2 regions of the Ferribacterium limneticum genome follow, and region 2 is predicted to be linked to the other one. Evidence: predicted binding sites of a transcription regulator. Region 2 holds the regulator's gene; the other holds the start of a gene.
The links. Region 2 encodes sigma-54, which starts transcription at its own class of promoters, with help from an activator protein. Its sites were predicted from a motif close to TGGCACGCTTNCTGCTNA; they were not measured.
Positions count from the first base shown of each region.

Region 1: a site for sigma-54 is predicted at 7,782-7,799, ahead of rsxA (electron transport complex subunit RsxA). Genes of this name have one in related genera too.

Region 1 is NZ_CP075191.1:1,921,119-1,932,079, forward strand. It holds gene nifB (nitrogenase cofactor biosynthesis protein NifB) at 1-1,403, opposite strand, end outside; gene KI617_RS09095 (NifB/NifX family molybdenum-iron cluster-binding protein) at 1,645-2,037, opposite strand; gene KI617_RS09100 (hypothetical protein) at 2,136-2,441, opposite strand; gene KI617_RS09105 (flavodoxin) at 2,438-2,971, opposite strand; gene KI617_RS09110 (nitrogen fixation protein NifZ) at 2,981-3,250, opposite strand; gene KI617_RS09115 ((2Fe-2S) ferredoxin domain-containing protein) at 3,255-3,584, opposite strand; gene tnpA (IS200/IS605 family transposase) at 3,728-4,159, opposite strand; gene nifA (nif-specific transcriptional activator NifA) at 4,382-5,998, opposite strand; gene nifL (nitrogen fixation negative regulator NifL) at 6,018-7,541, opposite strand; gene rsxA (electron transport complex subunit RsxA) at 7,832-8,410, shown strand; gene KI617_RS09140 (RnfABCDGE type electron transport complex subunit B) at 8,537-9,064, shown strand; gene rsxC (electron transport complex subunit RsxC) at 9,072-10,595, shown strand.
Region 2 is NZ_CP075191.1:4,157,011-4,167,971, forward strand. It holds gene ptsN (PTS IIA-like nitrogen regulatory protein PtsN) at 1-443, opposite strand, end outside; gene hpf (ribosome hibernation-promoting factor, HPF/YfiA family) at 494-820, opposite strand; gene KI617_RS20000 (RNA polymerase factor sigma-54) at 836-2,305, opposite strand; gene lptB (LPS export ABC transporter ATP-binding protein) at 2,333-3,067, opposite strand; gene recX (recombination regulator RecX) at 3,064-3,495, opposite strand; gene recA (recombinase RecA) at 3,488-4,519, opposite strand; gene KI617_RS20020 (hypothetical protein) at 4,701-4,892, shown strand; gene KI617_RS20025 (RluA family pseudouridine synthase) at 4,895-5,551, shown strand; gene KI617_RS20030 (sodium:solute symporter family protein) at 5,623-7,170, shown strand; gene KI617_RS20035 (VanZ family protein) at 7,307-8,362, shown strand; gene KI617_RS20040 (cation-transporting P-type ATPase) at 8,314-10,961, shown strand, end outside.

The DNA.
Region 1 (10,961 bases), 2.0 Mb from region 2:
TGTTCGCCATTCGGCGCGATGCCGGCGGCTTCCAGCTTGCCCCACGGCTCGTAGCCGATCTTGGAGCAGAGCACCACTTCGCAGCCTTCGAGAATCCGGATATTGCGGTCGAGCAGGGATTCCGTCGCGCCTTCGCCGACCACATCGCCATCACCGCAGGAATCCATGCCGCCGCAGTACAGCTCGGTCTTGCGGTGGCTGATGAAGCGGACGCCTTCCGGCGAGGCTTCGTAGATCAGGAATTCCTTGGCGTGGCCGAAGTGCTCGGCGACGACACCGTTCTTGCCGGCCACCGCCATCAGCACCGGGCGCGAACCTTCCGGGATGCCCTCGTGCTTCGGCTTGACGATGCCGCGCTTGGCGTCGAGCTTCTCGAGAATCTCGTCATGCACCACCTTGCGGCGGACCATGGCGGCTTCGTAATCGACATCCATGACGTCGATCTTGTCGAGCGTGAACTCGTCGCCGCGATCCTCGCCCAGGAGGCCGACCGCATCGGCGCGGCACTGGCGGCAGTGGCGCATCATCGCCATGTCGCCGGCGCAGGCATCCTGCAGGTCCTGCAGCATTTCCGGGGTCGGTTCCGGCTGCTCCATGATGCCGTAGTAGGTGCCGTGCTCAGGCTCGGCGATCAGCGGCATGACGTTGTGCAGGAAGGCGCCCTTGGCCTTGACGATCTTCGAGACTTCCTTGAGATGCTCGTCATTGACGCCGGGGATCAGCACCGAGTTGACCTTCACCAGGATGCCCCGGTCGGTCAGCATCTGCAGACCCTTCTGCTGCTGCTCGATCAGGATCTTCGCGCCTTCGATGCCGAAGATGCGCTTGTTCTCCCAGTAGATCCACGGATAGATCTTGGCGCCCACTTCCGGATCGACACAGTTGATGGTGATCGTCACGTGGTCGATGTTGTGTTTGGCGATTTCGTCGACGTATTGCGGCAGGCTGAGGCCGTTGGTCGACACGCACAGCTTGATGTCCGGGGCGCGCGCGGAGAGCTGTTCGAAAGTTTCAAAGGTGCGGCCCGGGTTGGCCAGGGGGTCTCCGGGTCCGGCGATGCCGAGTACGGTCATCTGCGGGATTTCGGCGGCGACGGCGAGTACCTTCTTGATCGCCTGATCCGGCGTCAGCAGCTCGGAAACGACGCCCGGGCGGGATTCGTTGGAGCAGTCGTACTTGCGGTTGCAGTAGTTGCACTGAATGTTGCAGGCCGGGGCGACGGCCACATGCATGCGGGCGAAGTAGTGGTGCGCTTCTTCCGAATAGCAGGGGTGGTCCTGGACCTTGGCGCGGATGTGGTCAGGTAGATGGCCCAAAGCGTCCGGCGCAGTGCCGCAGCCGCTGGAGGAACAGCCGCCGCCTTCTGCTGCCGGCGCGGTGTTGCTGATGACTGGAAGTTCCACGATGAAGGCTCCTCGAATGCTGTGCGGAGCCTATTCAGCAATCGGTGTGCCAGTCATTGAAACCCATATAAAACAGGTGCTTATGAATCCGGTTTCAGCGGCCTGTCGGTTGTCTTGTCGGATATGTGACAGGGCTTGCGCCAATCGCTTTGTTGCAACGCCGGTTTGGCGCCTGGCCGTTGCCAAGCGGCCGTCGCGCTGCAAGCGGCACTGGTCGAGCCGGTGCGCTGAGGCGGGGCGTTCAGTATCGCGAAAAGAGATCGCGAATCCGGCACAGGCTGGTCGTGATGTCGAAGCGAGGGTCGAGCAGGGCTTCGCCGGCCAGCAGGCGGGTGATGGCGATGGCCGGGTCGGTTTCGCCGGTCAGCAGCACTTCGGTGCCGCGTTTCTTCATGTGGCGGATAAAACCGTCGCCAGCGCTGGCGGCGACGATGATATCAACGCCGTCGAGCGGATGTGGCGCGTCATCCGCAAACACGTGGAGCACCTGTTCCTTCTCCAGATCCACCCTGCGCGGCGCTGGAAGTAGCCGATTTGCGCGGTGACTGGAGAGATCGTAGAGCAGCCACTGCCGGGTTTGCCCGGCGTGACTGCTGACGGTGGCGAAATCCTTGGTGGCGATGGCGATTTTCATGGGGTGGAGCCGAAAGATTTGATCATGGGGTAGGTGGGTATTCAGTCGGCCATGCGGGTAAGCGCCGAGCCAGTCACGGCGAGAAGGCGGGTGGCAATTCAGGCATCAAAATGCAGCGCAAGGCTGGCCAGCAGCTTGGGTAGCGGCAGGTTTTCCTCGCTCTCCACAATGCCCGGCACCGGGTGCGGAAATTCATAGAAGATGCCGTAGGTGCCGGCCCGTTGGCCGTGCAGGTAGACGTGGGCCCGCAGCGAGGCAATTTCAGCGTGGCGCAGGGTGACGATGTGCGGGTCATCGCCCCGGTCAGGTTCGATGTCGCAGGCCTGGGCGATGTGTTCGTCGAGCGAGACCAGCACGCGGCGTATTTCGCGGGATTTGGGCGCGGCCCAAGGGTTGGCGTTCATGGCAGTAGCTCCGGTTTGATCTGGGCAAGCCAGGTATCGATGCGTTCCTCGGTCAGGACCGGCTGCAGATGCTGGTCGAGGGCCAGGCCGAAAAACTCGTCACCATCGAGCGCCTTCGAGGCCTTGAATTCGTAACCCACGCTTGGCCAGCGCCCAATCATGCGGGCGCCGGCGTCTTCGAAGGCATCGTGGAGCAGGCCGATGGCATCGACAAATTCGTCGGGATATTTCTTCTGGTCGCCGAGGCCGAAAATGGCAATGGTCTTGCCGCTCAGATCGGTATCGGCCAGTTGCGGCAGAAATTCCTCCCAGCTCGGCTGGTTGAGGCCGACCGACTGACCGGGCAGTTCGCCGTCGCCGAGTGTCGGGCTGCCGACGATCAGTGCATCGTAGGCGAGAAAGTCGGCCAGCGTGACCCGGCCGATATTGACCGGTGCGTCGGCAGCATCGCCCAGCTTCTTGGCGATCTGCTTGGCAATCAGCCGGGTGCGCCCTGTGTCGGTGCCGAAGAAAATGCCGATTCTGGCCATGACTGTTCCTTATGCGCTGACCGGTTCTTCCTGCGTCAATTCTTCCGGCAGGCAGCCGACCGGATTGCCGAGGTTGCCATCCGGGCCGTTCTCGAATTGCACCAGATAGATCTCCTGGGTTTCGTCCATTTCGGCCACGCCAAAATGAACCACCACGCCGCGCGTGCCGGCCGCGGCGATCAGGCCTTCTTCCTCGGTTATGCCGGGCATGCCGCCATCGTTCAGGATGTCTTCGGCGGCGAAGACCATGTCGCCCACTTCGTACTGGATTCTTTCCATGATTTCAGGCCCAGACATCGGCCGGCGCCAGCAGGCGCGCTACCGGTTGATCGAACATCAGGTGCTCGTCGATGATGGTGCCGACGTCTTCCGGCTTGACGTTGGTGTACATGACGCCTTCCGGATACACCAGAACGCTTGGCCCGAGATGGCAGGGGCCGAGGCAGCCGGTATTGGTCAGCGCGAAGCCGGACGCCCACAGGTTGCGGGCGGTGAATTCATCCGAAAACGCCTGCCAGGTCTGGCCGCAGCCTTTTTCCTGGCAGGAGCCGCGCGGGTGGCCATTGGGGCGCCCCTGGACGCAGACGAGAACGTGTTTCTTGGGTTTGGGCATGGGAATCTCCTGGGTGATGGTTTTGCTATTGCAAGTCGAGTGCCAGGTTTAAGTTGAATTAAGTTAAATCACCCCCGGCAAAGCCGGGGGCCTATCAGTTGAGCGCCTCAAAGGCGCTGAAAACCTGGAGCCGCCCGAGACGGCTACACGCCTAATTTCATTTGGTCATAACGTTCATCTTCGTCCTCCTGATTACGGATGTACGCCCTGACTATCTCTTCATCGAGCCCGACCGTTGAGACGAAGTAACCTCGTGCCCAAAACACCTCGCCCGTGAAATTCCTGCTTCGCCCACCGAAGTGCCGCGCTATCGCTATGGCACTCTTACCCTTGATGTAACCCACCACATGCGACACGGCAATCTTGGGCGGAATGCTGATGCACATATGCACGTGATCTCCCATCAGGTGTCCTTCTACTATTTGCGACTCTTTCTGCTTGGCTAATTCCCGGAAAATCTCTCCCAAGTGCTGCCGCAACGCCCCAAAAATTCGCTTCTTCCGTTTCTTCGGGATAAACACTACGTGGTACTTACAGTCCCACCGACTATGGCTCAGGCTCTGATAATCTTGCATCGTGTATCTCCTTCTCTTGGTCGAGATAGAAGACTCACAACGACCGACGTATAGGTCAAACCTTGGTGAGTCCCCCGGCAAAGCCGGGGGATTACCTCAATGATTCAGGGGGTTGTGTTTTTTGGCTTTGTTGGGTTTGCGACAAGTTTGGGGTTTGGGGCGGCTTTCAGCGTTGTTTTCCGCCGCTCAACGGCGGAAAACAGCGCTTGATACCTTCTGGTATCAGAACTGCTTAACCTCAATATTCAATGTCTGAATCCGGTAAGCAATCTGCCGCGGCGTCATCCCCAGAATGCGCGCCGCCTTGGCCTGCACCCAGCCAGCCTGTTCCAGCGCCGCAATAACGCGTTCCTTTTCTGAAAGGTTCGGATCATCGATGTCGATTTCCGGGCTCGAGACAGAAGCCGTACTCAAGGCTGCCGGGACGGTACGCAGCGGCCGTGGGCTGGTCCGCTCGCGGGCACTGGAGAAGCGGATCAGATCGACATCGATGTGGCCATCGTCGGACAGCACTGCGGCGCGTTCCAGGCAGTTTTCCAGCTCACGCACATTGCCTGGCCATTCATGGCTGGCCAGTCGGCGATTGGCCATGTCGGTCAGGGTCAGCTTGCGCTTCTGGTCGTTGCCGATCTTGCCGAGCAGGTGGCGGGCGATTTCCGGGATGTCCTCGATCCGTTCGCGCAACGGCGGCAGGAAGAGGGGCATGACGTTGAGGCGGTAGAACAAGTCCTCGCGGAAGTCGCCCATTTCGACGGCGGTTTCGAGATCGCGGTGCGTGGCGGCGATGATGCGGACATCGACCTTGATCGTCTTGCTGCCGCCGACCCGCTCGAATTCGCCTTCCTGCAGGATGCGCAGCATCTTGGCCTGGAAGGCTGGTGAGACTTCGCCGATTTCGTCGAGGAACAGCGTGCCGCCGTGGGCCTGCTCGAAGCGACCCTTGCGTGACTCGACGGCACCGGTGAAGGCGCCGCGCTCGTGGCCGAAGAGTTCCGATTCGAGCAGATTTTCCGGCAGCGCGGCGCAGTTGAGCTTGACCAGCGCATTGCGGGCGCGCGGCGAGTTGTAGTGGATGGCGTTGGCGATCAGTTCCTTGCCAGTGCCGGTTTCGCCGCGGATCAGCACCGTGGTGTTCCATTTGGCGACCATGCGGGCCTGATCGAAAACGCGGCGCATGACGGCCGAGCGGCCGACCATGCTGTCGAAGCCGAATTGATGGCGAACAGTGCGGCGGAGCAGGTCGCGCTCTTCAAGCAGCGAGGATTTTTCCTGGGCGACGCTCATCGACAAACTCAGGCTCTGGCCGATCAGGTTGGCGACCATCTCGACGAACTGGGCGCGCTCTTCCAGCAGGCCGTCTTCCGGCGCTTCCGGCTGGACGGCGAGGACGCCCTTGAGATCGCCGCCGACCTTGATCGGCACGGCGATGAAGGGCAGGTCGGGCTGATAGACGCCGTGGCGGTTGAGGAAATGCGGTTCGTCGGCGCCACGCGCCAGCTTGATGGTGCGCGGTTTTTCCAGCACCAGCCCGATGATGCCTTCGCCCGGGCCGTACTGGTTGTCGTCGAGGATGGGGCCTTCCGGCGTGTAGATGGTGCGGATGCTCAGCTTGCCGCTCTCCGGATCGACGACGCTGATCAGGCCGCGGGTCAGCCCGGCCTCGTCGTGCAGCACGCGCAGGACATCGCGCAGTGTTTCGTTGAAGTCTAGGGATCGGCTCAGCACCCGGCTGACCGCGTAGAGCGCTGCCAGCAACTGGATGTTGAGCTCGTGCGTTCGGCAGAAGCCGCCACCGGGCGGGCATTCGTCGCTAAGCGGGTGGAGGGTGTGTTCGTGCATGCTGTTCTCGTTGTTTTTCTTAGATCGGGTCGCCGTCGACGCGGAATTCGACGATGGCGGCACAACCGCCGCTTGGGCTTTCGTCGAGATCGATGATGCCGCCGTGGTCAGCCACCACCTGCTGGGCGCGCGACAGGCCGGTGCCAATGTGCTTGCCGCTGCCGCCCTTGGCCGTGAAGAAGGGCTCGAAGGCCTTGTAGCGCCAGTCCTGCGGGATGCCGGGGCCGCTGTCGAGCACGGAAACGACGATGCAGTCGCCGTTCAGTTCGCTGGTCAGCGACAGTTCGCGGCGCTTCCAGCCCTTGATGTTCATTGCCTCGATGGCATTGTCGACCAGCGCCTTGAACAGCATGCGCAGTTGCAAGGGGCGGCCAAGGATGGCGGGCAGGGTTGACGCAGGTTGCCAGTCCACGACGATGCCGGCGGCGAGCAGGCGGGGCGTGCTGACTTCGAGCACGTCACGCAGGATTTCATTCATGTTCACGCTGACGACGATCTCCTGCGGGCTTTGCGGGATGACCTGGCGCAGCGCCTCCATGTGCTCGCGGCTGCCCGACAGCGCCTGTTGCAGCATGGCGGCGCTGGCCGGGTCGCGGCGCTGGAGTACCGAAATGGCAGAAGACATCACGTTCATCGGCTCTTCCAGTCGGAAGATGGTGGCCGACAGGCCTTCACGGATGGCCGCCGTACGTTCTTCCTCGGCCAGCACGGCCTGCAGGGCCGAGGCACGGGCGCGTTCCTGCTCGTCGCGCAGGTTGGTGATGTCGGCGATGACCAGCAGCAGGCCGGGCTGGCCGGCGGCGCAGAAATAACTGTCGGCGCAGTCGCTGTGCATGCCGATCACCGATGATGTCATCGAAAGCCAGCGGGCCCGGCCGGCAGCCCGGTCGATGCGGGCTTCGCGGTTGCTGACCACCAGTTGCTGCGGGCTGATCGGAAGGATCTCCCGCCAGCCTGGGATCAGACCATCAAGGACGGTATGGGCCGGCTCCTTGACGCGCAGGTCGGTAACCAGCTTTTTGTACTCCTGGTTGTCGAGGATGACGCGGCCGTTCGGATCGAGCAGGGCGAAGGCAATCGGCGCGGCGTCGACCACCGATTCGATCAGGTGCTTTTGATTGGCAACGAGGCGCTCCAGCCGATGCAACTCGGTGATGTCGCGGTGCATGCCGAGAAAATGTGAGGTCTTCCCGGCAGCATCAACGACGGGGGAAATACTCAGTTCGGCCAGATAGAGCTCGCCATCCTTGCGCCGGTTGAGCAGTTTGCCCGACCACGGTTTCTGAGCCGCAAGATCGCTCCACAGCGCTTTGTACAGCTCGGGCGGCGTCGTGTGGTTGGAAAGCGTCGACTCGTTCAGGCCAACGATTTCCTCCTTGCTGTAGCCGGTGACACGGGTAAAGGCGTCGTTGGCAAACAGGATATTGGCCTTGGCATCGGTAATCGAGATGGCAAGATCGGCCTGATCGACGGCCTGACGATAGACCTCCGGCGGAAGCATCTGCTCGATAAAGGGTGTCTGGGCACGCGTGACAGCCGACATGACTATGCTCCTGAGTAATTCGTTAGGTGTAGCCAAACTAGTTCGATATAACTATGTCTAGCAGTTTCCGTGCCTTTACACGAATGGCGTGGCTTGCGGCTGTCGGTGTCGGGTTTTCGGCAGAAATCCGACGATTTCCTGTTGCATTTGCGACATTTGATTCTTTCGAAAATGCACTGTTTTTGGGCGTTCGCCATGGCAAGCCGCCTCGGCATGGAGTTTCGGGGTCTTTGGGCTAATTGGCACGGCTTGTGCAATGAAGACGGCGAAACAACCCGAGCCCGACTGCCATGAGTGAATTTCTCCTGCTGCTGCTTTCCACCGCGCTGGTCAACAACGTGGTGCTGATCAAGTTCCTTGGCCTGTGCCCTGTCATGGGCGTGTCGAAGAGCGTGGATAGCGCCCTGGGCATGGGCCTGGCAACGACCTTCGTCATTACCCTGGCGGCAGGCGCTTCGTGGATGCTCGATAACTGGCTGCTGCAGCCGCTCGGGCTGGGCTACCTGCGCATCCTGACCTTCATCCTGGTTATCGCGGCGGTGGTTCAATTCACCGAGATGTTCATCAAGAAATCCAGCCCCGGTCTCTACCAGTCGCTCGGCATCTACCTGCCGCTGATCACCACCAACTGCGCCGTGCTTGGTGTCGCGCTGCTCAACGTCGAGCAGAAGTTCAGCCTGTTCAAGAGTCTCCTCTACGGCTTCGGTTCGGCGCTCGGCTTCACCATCGTGCTGCTGATCTTTGCCGGCCTGCGTGAGCGGATTGCTCTGGCTCGGGTCCCCGGCGCCTTTTCGGGCGCGCCGATTTCGTTCATCACCATCAGCCTGCTGGCCCTGGCCTTCATGGGCTTTTCCGGCCTCAACGTCTAGGAAGCGTTTGCAAAATGACCCTGCCTGCGTTCTGCCTCCTTGCCGTACTACCTGTACTGTCTGCGTCGGCAGGCCTTGGCCGGGCCGCTGCGCTTCATTTTCCAAACGCTTCCCCGGAGGAATGAAATGATCGCCGCCATCCTCAGCCTGACCCTGCTCGGTGCCGCGCTCGGCATCATCCTTGGTGTCGCCAACAAATTCCTGCAGGTTGAAGGCAATCCGCTGGTTGATGAGCTGATCGCCATGATGCCCGGCTCGAATTGCGGGCAGTGTGGATTCCCCGGCTGTTCCGGTGCGGCGGGCGCGATTGCCGACGGTAGCGCGGCGCCGACCTGCTGCCCGCCGGGCGGCAAATCGCTGGCTGTCGCCATCGCTGCCAAGCTTGGCCTGACGGTTGATCTCTCGGCGATGTCCGACGATGGTCCGAAGATCGCCGTGGTTGCCGAAGAGCTGTGCATCGGCTGCTGCCGCTGCAGCAAGGTGTGCCCGACCGACGCCATCATCGGCGCCGCCAAGCAGGTACATAACGTCTTCCGCGAAGCCTGCACCGGCTGTTCGAGCTGCATCGAGAAATGTCCGACCGAGGCGCTGGTGATGAAGCCGGTGCCGGTCACCCTGCAACACTGGGTGATGCCCAAACCCCTCGCTGCGTGAGATAGACATGGGATTCATGAACCTCTTCAAGCACTTCCTCGGCAACGACTGGGGGGTGCATCCGGACGACCACAAGCGGCCGGCCGCCGACCAGGCGGTGCGCGTCATGCCGGTCCCGGCCCGGCTCTACCTGCCGCTGCAGCAGCACCTCGGCGGCCCGGCCCGGCCGGCCGTGCTGGTCGGACAGAAGGTCAAGAAGGGCGAGTTGATCGCCGAGGCGCAGGGCATGGTTTCGGCTCCCATCCACGCACCGACTTCCGGCACGATTGCCGCCGTCACCGAAATCACCGCGCCGCATCCTTCCGGCCTGAGCTTGCCGGCGATCATCCTTGACGCCGATGGCGCTGACGAGTGGATCGATCTGCACGGCTGCGATGATCCGTTTGCCCTCGACCCGGCCGAGATTGGCCAACGGGTGGCGGCTGCCGGCGTGGTCGGCTTGGGCGGCGCGGCTTTTCCTTCAGCGGTCAAACTGACCGGCGCCCTGCGTGCCGAGGTGACCACGCTGGTCATGAACGGTGGCGAGTGCGAACCCTATCTTTCCTGCGACGACCGCCTGATGCGCGACGCCGCCGCCGGCATCGTCGACGGCATCCGTATCATGCTTCACGCCACCGGCGCCAAGGTGGCGCTGGTCGGCATAGAGGACAACAAGCCGGAAGCCATCGCCGCCATGCAAGCCGCGGCAACCGGCTTCGACAGCGTGCAGATTCGCCCGGTGCCGGCGCGTTATCCGATGGGTTCGGAGAAACAGCTGATTCAGGTGCTGACCGGGCGCGAGGTGCCGGCTGACGGCCGCGCTTTCGATATCGGCGTCGTCGTCCATAACGTCGGCACGGCGCTTGCGGTACGTTCGGCAATTCGCGCAGGCAAGCCACTGATTTCGCGGCTGCTCACGGTCAACGGCAATTGCATGGCACATCCGGGAAACATCGAGGTTCGCGTCGGCACGCTGGCCGAAGAGGTCATTGCCTTTGCCGGTGGCCTGAAAGGTGACGGCATCGGTCTGGCTCGCCGCGTCATGGGCGGCCCGATGATGGGCATGCAGATTCCGCACTGGCGAGTGCCGGTGGTCAAGGGCACCAGCGGCATCCTGGCTTTCGACACGGTAGTGGTGGCGGAGCAGGAGCCGAATCCGTGCATCCGCTGTGGCTCCTGCGTCAAGGCCTGCCCGATGGGCCTGCTGCCGCTGGAAATGAGTTCGCGCATTCGTAACGAGGCTTACGGCGAAGCGATCGATCTCGGGTTGAAGGACTGCATCGCTTGCGGCTGCTGTGCCTACGTCTGCCCGTCGAAGATTCCGCTCGTCCAGTATTTTGTCCATGCCAAGGGCGAACTGGCTTCGCAGGATCGGGCCAAGCTGCGGGGGGATGCGACGAAGAAGCTCGCCTTGCAGCGGCAGGAAAGGCTGGAGCGCGAGGCGCGGGAGAAGGCGGAGGCCAATGCCAGGCGCAAGGCGGAGCGGGAGGCGGCTGCGGCGGCCAAGGCGGCTTCGGTCAATTCCTCTGCCTCGGCCGGGGAGGTAGTATGAGGGTAGGGGGCTTTCCTGATGCGTTGTTTTCCGCCTTGCGGGCGGGCGTACTTTCTTTTGCTTCGCCAAAAGAAAGTAGCCAAAGAAAAGGCGACCCCGAGGGCGGCGCCGGCGTTGCCGGTTCCTTGCGCTACTCGGCAGGCCGGGCGCCTTGCCTGAACTCGCCTGCGGCTCAGACAAGGCAAGCCGAAACCCCCCGGCCCGCCTGCGTTGCTCAGCGCCTTCCACGGGGACCCGAAAAGCGTCCGGGCTCGACCGTTTTTCCGCAAAAAGCCGGTTTCCACGACCATAGAAACAACGGCTGGCCGTACGGTCAACCGGGAAAAGCGGCCAAAAATCAAATTCTCCGGCGGCGCACGCACGCCC
Region 2 (10,961 bases):
GCCTGGAAAAGTGTTACGACGGCCGCGGGATCAGAGGCAGCCTGCAGTTTTTCACGGAAGGCACGATCGGAAAAACGCTGGGCCAGTTCCGAGAGAATCTGCAGGTGTTCTTCGGTAGCCTGCTCGGGAACGAGCAGCACAAAAAGAAGATCGACCGGGCGGCCATCGGGTGAATCAAATGGCACCGGGTTCGCCAGGCGCATAAAGGCGCCGACAGCCTGTTTGAGGCCTTTGATCCGGCCATGGGGAATGGCAACCCCCTGACCCAGCCCGGTAGAGCCCAGTTTTTCACGTGCGAAAAGGCTGTCAAATATGATTGAGCGCGCCAATCCGAGTCGGGTTTCGAAAAGCATGCCAGCCTGTTCGAAAACCCGTTTTTTGCTGCCCGCTTCAAGATTGAGCAATACCTGATCAGCGGTCAGAAGATTGATAAGAGGGTTCATAGGGGTGGGTAGTAAAGCGAGGCCGCAGCAGTGCTGCGGCCGGTCGGCGCTTATTCGTCAGCGGCAATCAGTCCGGGCTTGTCACCGCGATGGTGATCCTGAACCTTTTGCTTGTATTTCTGAACCTGACGGTCCAGCTTGTCGAACAGAGCATCGATGGCGGCGTAAAGGTCGTCACCGGATTCTTCGGCATGCATGTCCTTGCCAGGCACGTGCACAGTCACTTCCGCTTTCTGCTTCAGCTTTTCGACGGACAGAACGACGTTAACGCCGGTTACCTTGTCGAAATGACGGATCACGGGATCCAGCTTGTTCTCGACGTATTCGCGCAGGGCGGGGGTAACTTCGATATGGTGACCACTAATCTGCAGATTCACTTTTTTCTCCTCTCTCTACAGGGTCTTGCGTAAATTGACCGGGGGGATATTGAGCGACTCGCGGTATTTGGCAACCGTCCGTCGGGCAACTACGATTCCCTGTTGGCCTAGTATTTCGGATAATTGGCTATCCGACAAGGGCTTCTTGCCATCCTCGGCAGCGATCAACTGCTTGATCAATGCCCGGATGGCCGTGGCAGAACAGGCACCACCGGTATCGGTGGCGACATGGCTGCCAAAGAAGTATTTCAGTTCGAAGATACCGCGTGGTGTCGCCATGTATTTCTGGCTGGTCACCCGCGATACGGTCGACTCGTGCAGGCCGAGAATATCGGCAATTTCACGCAAGACCAGCGGCCGCATGGCTACTTCGCCATGTTCGAAGAACTGGCGCTGGCGGTCGACGATGGTCTGCGTGACACGGTGTATGGTTTCAAAGCGCTGCTGGACATTCTTGATCAGCCAGCGCGCTTCCTGCAATTGCGTGGACAGGTTGCCGTTGCCGCGCCGCTGCTTGGCGAGAATCTCGGCATACAGGCGGTTGATGCGCAGTCGCGGATAGGCGTCGGGATTGATGTAGGCAGTCCATTTGCCCTTCAGCTTTTTCACGATCACGTCCGGCGTGATGTAGCGCGCTTCAATCTGGGCATAGCCGGCCGCCGGCCGCGGGTTGAGGCTGGTGATCAGGCTGTGCGCGGCCTTCAAGGCCTCGTCATCGCAGCCGGTCAGGCGACGAATCTTGGCGAAATCGCGGGCAGCCAGCAGTTCGAGATGCTTGTCGACAATGGAGAGAGCCAGCGTTCGCTCCGCACTCTCCGGCAAGACCTTGAGCTGCAGGGTCAGACACTCCTGCAGACTGCGGGCGCCAATGCCGATCGGGTCGAAATTCTGGATATGGCGCAAGGCGATTTCCAGCTCTTCGATTTCAATTTCGTACTCCGGCGGCAGGGTTTCCCACAGTTCGACCAGCGTCGCCGAGAGATAACCATCGTCGTCGAGCGCTTCGATCAGGAAGCGCACCAGACTGCGGTCGCGCTCCGACACCTGGGTCATGCCCAGCTGCCAGCCTAGATGGTCGCGCAGACTGACGTTGGCGGCATGGATGTCGCGGGAATCGCTATCGTCGTCCTCGTCGCGCCCGGCGCCGGTGAAGGTACCGGCATCGGAAGACCAGCGATCATCGTCCACTTCGGATGGGGCTGACGGAACATCCTGCTCGCGCTCTTCGCGGGCATCCCGTTCTTCCCGCTCAACCTTCTGCTCGCGTTCGCCTTCGCTGCTTTGCGGCGCATCGAACTGCTGGGCGGATGAGAAACTCTCGCCAGCGTGCTCGTCTTCACGTTCCAGCATTGGGTTTTCGAGCAGGTAACGCTCGATTTCCTGCTGCATCTCGACAGTCGACAACTGAAGAAGCTTGATCGACTGCTGGAGCTGAGGGGTCAGCGCCAGATGCTGGGATAGTTTTAGCTGGAGGGCAGGCTTCATCGGATAGTGTCGGGTCGGGTCTGTCGGTCAGAGCCTGAAATGCTCGCCGAGATAAACCTTCCGTACGCTTTCATTATCAACGATTTCGGCCGGACGTCCAGCGGCCAGTACGTTTCCGGCGTTGATGATGTAGGCGTGATCGCAGATGCCGAGGGTTTCACGGACGTTGTGGTCGGTAATCAGCACGCCGATGCCCCGCTCCTTGAGGAAGCGAATGATCTTCTGGATTTCGAGTACGGCGATCGGATCAACGCCGGCAAACGGCTCGTCAAGCAGGATGAATCGCGGGTTGGTAGCCAGCGCCCGGGCAATTTCAACCCGCCGGCGCTCGCCACCAGACAATGCCGAGGCATTGACGTGGCGAACATGCCCGACATGCAGTTCATTGAGCAGGCCTTCCAGACGGTCGTTCAACTCAGCTTCAGGGAGCTTGAGCAGTTCGAGGACAGCGCGGATATTTTCCTCGACGTTGAGCTTGCGGAAAACCGAGGCTTCCTGCGGCAGGTAGGACAAGCCGAGCCGAGCCCGGCTGTGCATGGGCAGGTGGGTCAGACGGTTGTCGTCAATGTAGACCTCGCCGCCATCGGCCGCCACCAGGCCAACGATCATATAGAAACAGGTCGTCTTGCCGGCACCGTTCGGGCCGAGCAAACCGACGACCTCGCCGGATTTGACCTCAAAGGAAACGTCTTCGACGACGGTCCGCGTCTTGTAGCGTTTCTTCAGGTTGTTGGCCGAGAGTTTGGCGACTAGGGTATTCATTGATCGACTCCGCGCATCACCCGGCGAATCGCATCACCGGAAAAACCGCGATATTGCAGGAAACGCATCTGCTTGGCACGTTCTTCGGCAGATTCTGGGAGGTGGCCAAATTTTTTGGCCCAAATGGCCCGGCAACGGTCGGTCTCGTCGCCTGCCTCCGGCAGGGCGGCGGCGATGTCGTCATCGCCGACTCCTTTTTGCCGAAGTTCCTGCTTCAGGCGGGCGTTGCCGTAGCGACCGGCCCGCGCCACGACGCGCTGGGCGGCGTAGCGGTGATCGGAAAGCAGGCGCTCGGCCTGCAGGGTGTCGAGCACGCCGTCGAGTTCTTCTTCGAACTCGGCGTGTGCCGCGAGCTTGGCCTTCAACTCGGCCCGGCAATAATCTCGCCGGGTCAGGAGTTGCAGGGCGCGCACGCGCAGGTCAGGCATCCGCAGCCTTGGCCGCCTTGACCGGCTTGATCACGTTGGTGCTGGCAGCCTCGCGGATCGCCGCTTCGATTTCCTGGGCAATTTCCGGGTTGGCGCGCAGGAATTCGCGAGCGTTGTCCTTGCCCTGGCCAATCTTTTCGCCCTTGTAGGCGTACCAGGCGCCGGATTTGTCGACCAGCTTGTGGGCGACGCCCATTTCGACGATTTCGCCATGGCGGGAAATGCCTTCGCCGTAGAGGATGTCGAAGATGGCTTCGCGGAAGGGCGGGGCGACCTTGTTCTTGACCACCTTGACCTTGGTTTCGCTGCCGATGACTTCGTCGCCCTTCTTGATTGCGCCGATGCGGCGGATGTCGAGGCGAACCGAAGCGTAGAACTTGAGTGCATTGCCGCCGGTGGTCGTTTCCGGCGAGCCGAACATGACGCCGATCTTCATGCGGATCTGGTTGATGAAGATGACCAGCGTGTTGGTCTTCTTGATGTTGGCGGTCAGCTTGCGCAGGGCCTGGCTCATCAGGCGGGCGTGCAGGCCGACCATCTGGTCGCCCATTTCGCCTTCGATTTCGGCGCGCGGGGTGAGGGCGGCGACCGAGTCGACGACGATGATGTCGACCGAGCCGGAACGGACCAGCATGTCGGCGATTTCGAGGGCCTGCTCGCCGGTGTCCGGCTGCGAGATCAGCAGGTCGCCGACATTGACGCCGAGCTTCTGGGCGTATTGCGGATCGAGCGCGTGTTCGGCGTCGATGAAGGCCGCCGTGCCGCCCAGCTTCTGCATTTCGGCCACGACCTGCAGGCAGAGCGTGGTCTTGCCGGAGGATTCCGGACCATAGATTTCAACGACGCGACCGCGCGGCAGGCCGCCAACGCCAAGCGCAATGTCCAGACCGAGCGAACCGGTAGACACGACCTGAATGCCTTCGTCGATTTCGGCATCGCCCATCTTCATGATGGAGCCTTTGCCGAATTGCTTTTCGATCTGTTGCAGCGCTGCGGCGAGCGCTTTTGCCTTGTTGTCGTCCATGGTGTTACCTCGAAAATTTGAGCGGATTATGGCACAGGGGCCAAAGATGGAATAGAAATTGCAGGAATCGTTTTGTTTCGCCAGGCGACGAACGCGGTATATTTCTCGCCGAGCTGAATTCAGAATTACTGTGTATAAATACAGTACATTGTTCCACCTTTTCTTGGCAAGAAAATTCTTCATGCTGATCAGATGCTTATCCATTTTTGCCCTGTTTTTCGCGTCGACCGTGGCAATCGCTGAGCCGGCCCCCTGGTACTGGTGGGTCAGCCAGCTGGACGGCACGCGGGTCTGCAACCAGACACCGCTCGGCGAGGGCTGGACCTGGGAACCGACCCCCTTCAAGGACGCTCGCTGCCGCGTTCGGCTCTGAACGTGGCGATCGCCTATCTGCCGCCGCCGGCCGATGCGTCGGCGGTCATTTTTGCCGATGAATGGCTGATCGTTGCCGATAAACCGGCCGAACTGCTCTCGGTGCCCGGTCGCGGCGAGGGCATGGACGATTGCCTGGCAAGCCGTGTCCAGCACGAGTACCCGGATGCACTCAGCGTCCATCGGCTCGACATGTCCACTTCCGGCTTGCTGGTACTGGCCCGGGGCAAGGACATGCACCGCCAGTTGTCGCGCCTGTTTCAGGACCGGCTGGTCAGCAAGTGCTATGTTGCCGTCGTCGACGGTCAACTGGCCGATGAAAGTGGCGAGGTGGACCTGCCGCTGATTTGCGACTGGCCGAACCGGCCGCGACAAATGGTCGATTTCGCCATCGGCAAGCCGTCGCTGACCCGCTTTCGCGTCGTCAGCCGCGACATTGCGGCCAATACCACGCGCCTTGAACTGGAACCGGTCACCGGCCGCTCGCACCAGTTGCGCGTCCATATGGCCTCGCTCGGCCACCCGATCCTGGGCGATGACCTCTATGGCGGCGAGGCCCACGGCAAGGCCGGACGGCTGCTGCTGCACGCCATGGATCTGGCCTTCATTCATCCGGCGACCGGCGAGCCCGTGCAATTTCACAGCGACGCACCGTTTTGACCCCGCGAATACACGCAATAACCTTATAATCCTCGCGTTTTCAACCTCTTACCGTCGTTGATCCTGCGATCATGCTGATCTGGTTCGTCGTTCTCTACCTGCTCGTTTCCATCGGCATCGGCCTGTTCGCGGCAACGCGCGTCCATAGCGCCAAGGATTTCGCGGTCGCCGGCCGCCATCTGCCGCTGCCGGTCGTCACTGCCACCGTCTTTGCCACCTGGTTTGGCGCCGAGGCGGTGTTCGGCGTCTCCGCCACCTTCGTCAAGGATGGCCTGACCGGCGTCGTCGCCGACCCCTTCGGCTCGTCGATGTGCCTGATCATCGCCGGCATCTTCTTCTCGCGGAAGCTCTACAAACTCAACATCCTGACGCTGGGCGACTATTTCCGCCTGCGCTACAACCGCACGGTCGAAGTACTGACCACGCTGTGCATCGTCGCCTCCTACCTCGGCTGGGTATCGGCCCAGATCAAGGCGCTCGGGCTGGTCTTCAATGTCGTCACCAACGGTTTCATTAGCCAGACGGCGGGCATGATCCTCGGCGCCGCCATCGTCCTGACCTACACCACCTTCGGCGGCATGCTCTCGGTGGCCATTCTCGATTTCGTCCAGATGGGCGTAATCATGGGCGGCATGTTGTACATCGGCTATATCGTCTCCGGCCTGACCGGCGGCGTCGAACTGGTCATCAACCACGCCTCGGCAGCCGGCAAGCTCGACTTTTTCCCGCCACCCGACCCGTGGCTGTGGCTGACCTTCCTCGGCGCCTGGATCACCATGATGCTCGGCTCGATCCCGCAGCAGGACGTTTTCCAGCGCATCACCTCGGCCAAGAGCCAGAAGATCGCGCTGTGGGGCTCGATCCTCGGCGCCTCGATCTATTTCTGCTTCACCTTCGTGCCGATGTTCATCGCCTACTCGGCGACGCTAATTGATCCCGAATTGTTCAACGGCCTGCTGCAAACCGACTCGCAACTTGTCCTGCCGACCCTGGTCCTCAACCACACCCCGGTCTTCGCCCAGGCCATCTTTTTCGGCGCCGTGCTCTCGGCCATCATGAGCTGCTCGTCGGCCACCTTGCTGGCACCGTCGGTCGCCTTCTCGGAAAACATCGTGCGCGGCTTCTACCCGCACATGGGCGATCACCAGTTCCTGCGTGTCATGCGCGGCTCCATCGTCGTCTTTGCCGGCATCGTGCTCGGCTTCGCGCTGTACTCCAACGCCAGCATTTTCAAGATGGTCGAAAACGCCTACAAGATCACGCTGGCCGGTGCCTTCGTCCCGCTTTTCTTCGGTGCCTTCTGGAAACGGGCAACGACGCAGGGCGCACTGGCGGCGATCATCGGTGGTTTGTCGTCGTGGATCCTGGTCGAAGTGCTGGTCAATGTCAGCGGCGAAGGCAGCATCGGCGGCGACTACGCCTACGCGCTGGCCGGCGCCGGCCAGCTGGTGCCGCCTCAACTGATCGGCCTCGGCGTCAGTATGCTCGGCATGGTCGCCGGCTCGCTGCTGCCGCAATGGGTCGGCCATCCGCTGCCGCAGGAAAATATCCACGAAGCCCTGCGCCATCGCGCCGCCGGTGAAACCCACCACACGGCGGAACACCCGCACCATCATTGATGCCCTCCGGGGCAACAGCCACCGTCGGGATTTGGTAACAATGTCGCCGAACCTGGCGCACCAAAGGCGCCAGCGTAATCATTGTCACCAAACATAAGGGCTGACGGACCGGCGGATAGCCCCTAAAATCGGGCTCATGCCCCATCACGGTCGTGGCCCCATCCTGCTTTCCCGCTATTTGGCACTCGCCTGGTTCGGGCTGGTTGTCTATGGCAGCCTGCACCCGTTCACCGGCTGGCGCGATACCGGCGTTTCGCCGATCGCCTTTCTCGAAGGCGGCTGGCCGCGCTATTGGACGATCTTCGATCTGCTGGCCAACGTCGCCGTCTACCTGCCGCTCGGCTTCTTTCTGACGCTTGCGCTAAATGGGCTTCCCGGCCGTTTCTCGGCGCTGGTGCTGGCCACCTTGCTTTCCGGCGGCGTCAGTTTCGGCCTGGAAACCGTGCAGACGTGGCTACCCTCCCGCGTCCCGTCAAATCTCGATCTGGTCTGCAACGCTACCGGCGGCCTGCTCGGTGCGCTGTGGGCGCAATCGGTCGGCCCCCGGGTCTTTGCCCGGATCGCCGCCCTCGAACACAAACTGATCGCCCCCATTCCCCATGCCGAACTCGGCCTGACCCTGCTCGGTCTCTGGCTACTGGTGCCGTTATCGCCGGAAACCCTGCTCTTCGGGGCCGGCGATTTGCGCCACCTCCTCGGTTTGACGGGCGCGGTGCCCTTCGCCGCCGAGAGTTTCGTCATGATCGAAGCCTGCATCACGGCCTTCAATGCCGTCGCCGTCGGCCTGATTGTCCGCATGCTGTGCGCCCGCCAGTTGGTCGCTTATCTGATCGTGCCGCTCTTCCTGCTCCTCTGCCTGACCGTTGCCACGCTGGCCGCCGCCATCCTGATCAGCCCGGCCGATGCGCTGGCCTGGCTGACCCCGGGCGTGCAACTGGGGCTGACCGTCGGCGTTGCCATCCTGGCCGGGGCACTGGCGCTGCCCGCCACCCCACGCCTGATGATTGCCGCACTGGCCCTGATGGCCGGCACCGTGCTGGTCAATCTGGCCCCGCCCAATCCTTATTCGGCGGCAGCCCTTGCCACCTGGCGGCAGGGACACTTCCTCAATTTCAATGGTCTGACTCGTCTGGTTGCCACACTATGGCCCTTCCTGACCCTGCCATTCCTGCTGCTGACGACACGCCGCTAGCCTGGCATGCCGATTCGGCCGATTCGGCTGCCCGCCGGCTGGGAGTCGATAGCCGCCACGGACTGAGCAATGACGAGGCGGCCAGTCGACTTTCCCGCCATGGCCTCAATCGCCTGACAGAAACCCCGGGCAAACCGGCGTGGCGTCGTTTTGCTGCCCAATTGACGCAGCCGCTGGTGCTGGTGCTGATTGCGGCCGGCGTGATCACTGGCGGGCTCGGTGAAACCGTCGACGCCAGCGTGATTTTCGGCGTCGTGCTGATCAACGCCATCATCGGCTACTGGCAGGAAGCCAAGGCCGAGGGCGCGCTGGCGGCGCTGGCCCGAGGGGTAACGACGCCGGTCACGGTGCGCCGTGGCGGCCACCGCAAGCAGCTCGATGCCAGCCAGCTGGTGCCCGGCGACGTGGTCATGCTCGCTGCCGGCGACCGCATTCCGGCTGACCTGCGCCTGATCCAGCAGCACGAACTGCATACCGACGACTCGATGCTGACCGGCGAATCACAAGCTGTCAGCAAAGCCGCCGAGCCCCTGCCGGCCGATACCCTGCTGGCCGATCGCGTCAACATGGCCTACGCCGGCACGACCGTGGTTGGCGGGCAGGGTGCCGGGCTGGTCATTGCCACCGGCGATGCCACCGAAACCGGCCGCATCGCCGGGCTGATTGCCGCCGCGCCTGATCTGGTCACGCCGCTGACGCGCAAGATGGCGACCTTCTCCAACTGGCTGCTGTGGGCCATCGGCGGGCTGGCGCTGCTCACCGTCGCCATCGGACTGGCCCGTGGCGGCTCGGCTTTTGACATGTTCATCGCCGCCGTGGCGCTTGCCGTCGGCGCCATTCCGGAAGGCCTGCCGGCCGCTGTCACCGTGACGCTGGCCATCGGCGTTGCCCGCATGGCCAGGCGCCGGACCATCATCCGTCACTTGCCGGCTGTCGAGACGCTGGGCAGTACCACCGTCATCTGCTCCGACAAGACCGGCACGCTGACTGAAAACGCGATGACCGTTCGCGTCCTGTGGTGCGGCGGCGAAGGCTATGCCGTGGGCGGGCACGGCTATGCGCCGGATGGCACTATTGTTCATGACGAAATGCCGGCCGAGATCAGTGGTGCCGTGCGCGAATGCCTGATCGCCGGTGCACTGTGCAACGACGCCAGCCTGAACCGCGAAGGCCAGCACTGGAAAATCACCGGCGACCCCACCGAAGCCGCGCTGCTGGTGGCGGCCCGCAAGGGCGGGCTGGATGAACACACACTGCAAGCGCTGTATCCACGCCACGACGTGCTCCCCTTCGATGCCAACCGCCAGTTCATGGCGACGGCCCATGGCGACAACGCCGGCGGCGTCATTTACGTCAAAGGCGCGCTCGAACGCCTGTTACCGCGCTGTATCGATCAGCTCGGCGCCAATGGCCAGACCGTCCCGGTCGACGGCATGGCCATCGAAAAGGCGGCGTGTGCTTATGCCGGGCAAGGTATGCGCGTCCTGCTGCTGGCCCGGCGAGATTTCAATCCCGGCCAGAATTCGGCCTTGAACGCGGATGCCATCGAAAAGCTGACGCTGATCGGGCTGGTGGCCATGATCGACCCGCCACGCAAGGCCGTGATCGGCGCCATCCGCAACTGCCATTCGGCGGGAATCCGGGTCAAGATGATCACCGGTGACCACGCCGTGACGGCGCAGGCCATCGCCCGGCAGATCGGCCTGAGCGCCGAACGAGCCCTGACCGGCAGGGAGCTGGCCTTGCTCGACGATGTGGCCTTGATCAAGGTCGCGCATGAGGTCGACGTTTTTGCCCGGGTCGAACCGGAACAGAAGCTGCGCCTGGTCCGCGCCCTGCAAGCTCGGGGCGAGGTCGTCGCGATGACAGGCGACGGCGTCAACGATGCGCCAGCGCTGAAGCAGGCCGATATCGGCATCGCCATGGGGCTGGCCGGTACTGAAGTGGCCAAGGAGGCGGCAGCCATGGTGCTGACTGACGACAATTTCGCCAGCATCGAAGCGGCGGTCGAGGAGGGCCGGGGTGTCTGGGACAACCTCGTCAAGTTCATCACCTGGACGCTGCCGACCAACTTTGGCGAAGGCCTGGTCATCGTCGCGGCCATTCTGTTCGGCGCCACCCTGCCGATCACCCCTTTGCAGATTTTGTGGATCAACATGACCACCGCCGTCCTGCTCGGCCTGCCGCTCGCCTTCGAACCGATCGAGCGCGGCATCATGCACCGGGCGCCACGCCGACTCGACATGCCGGTGCTCGATGCTCATCTGATCCGTCGCATCGTCCTCGTTTCATTCCTGCTGCTGGCCGGCGCCTTCGGCCTCTTCCTGCGCGAACTTGAACAAGGCCACACGCTGGCCGAAGCCCGCACCGTCGCCGTCAACGTCTTCGTCATGGTCGAAATGGCCTACCTCTTCAACTGCCGCTCGCTGACCCACAGCTTCTGGAAGCAAGGTCTGTTTTCGAATCCGTGGATCTGGGCCGGCATCGGCAGCATGCTGGCGCTGCAACTGCTCCTCACTTATTGGCCACCCTTGAATGCTGCCTTCCAGACGGCGCCGATCGGCTGGCAGGAATGGCTGGAAATCGGTGCCTTCGCCTG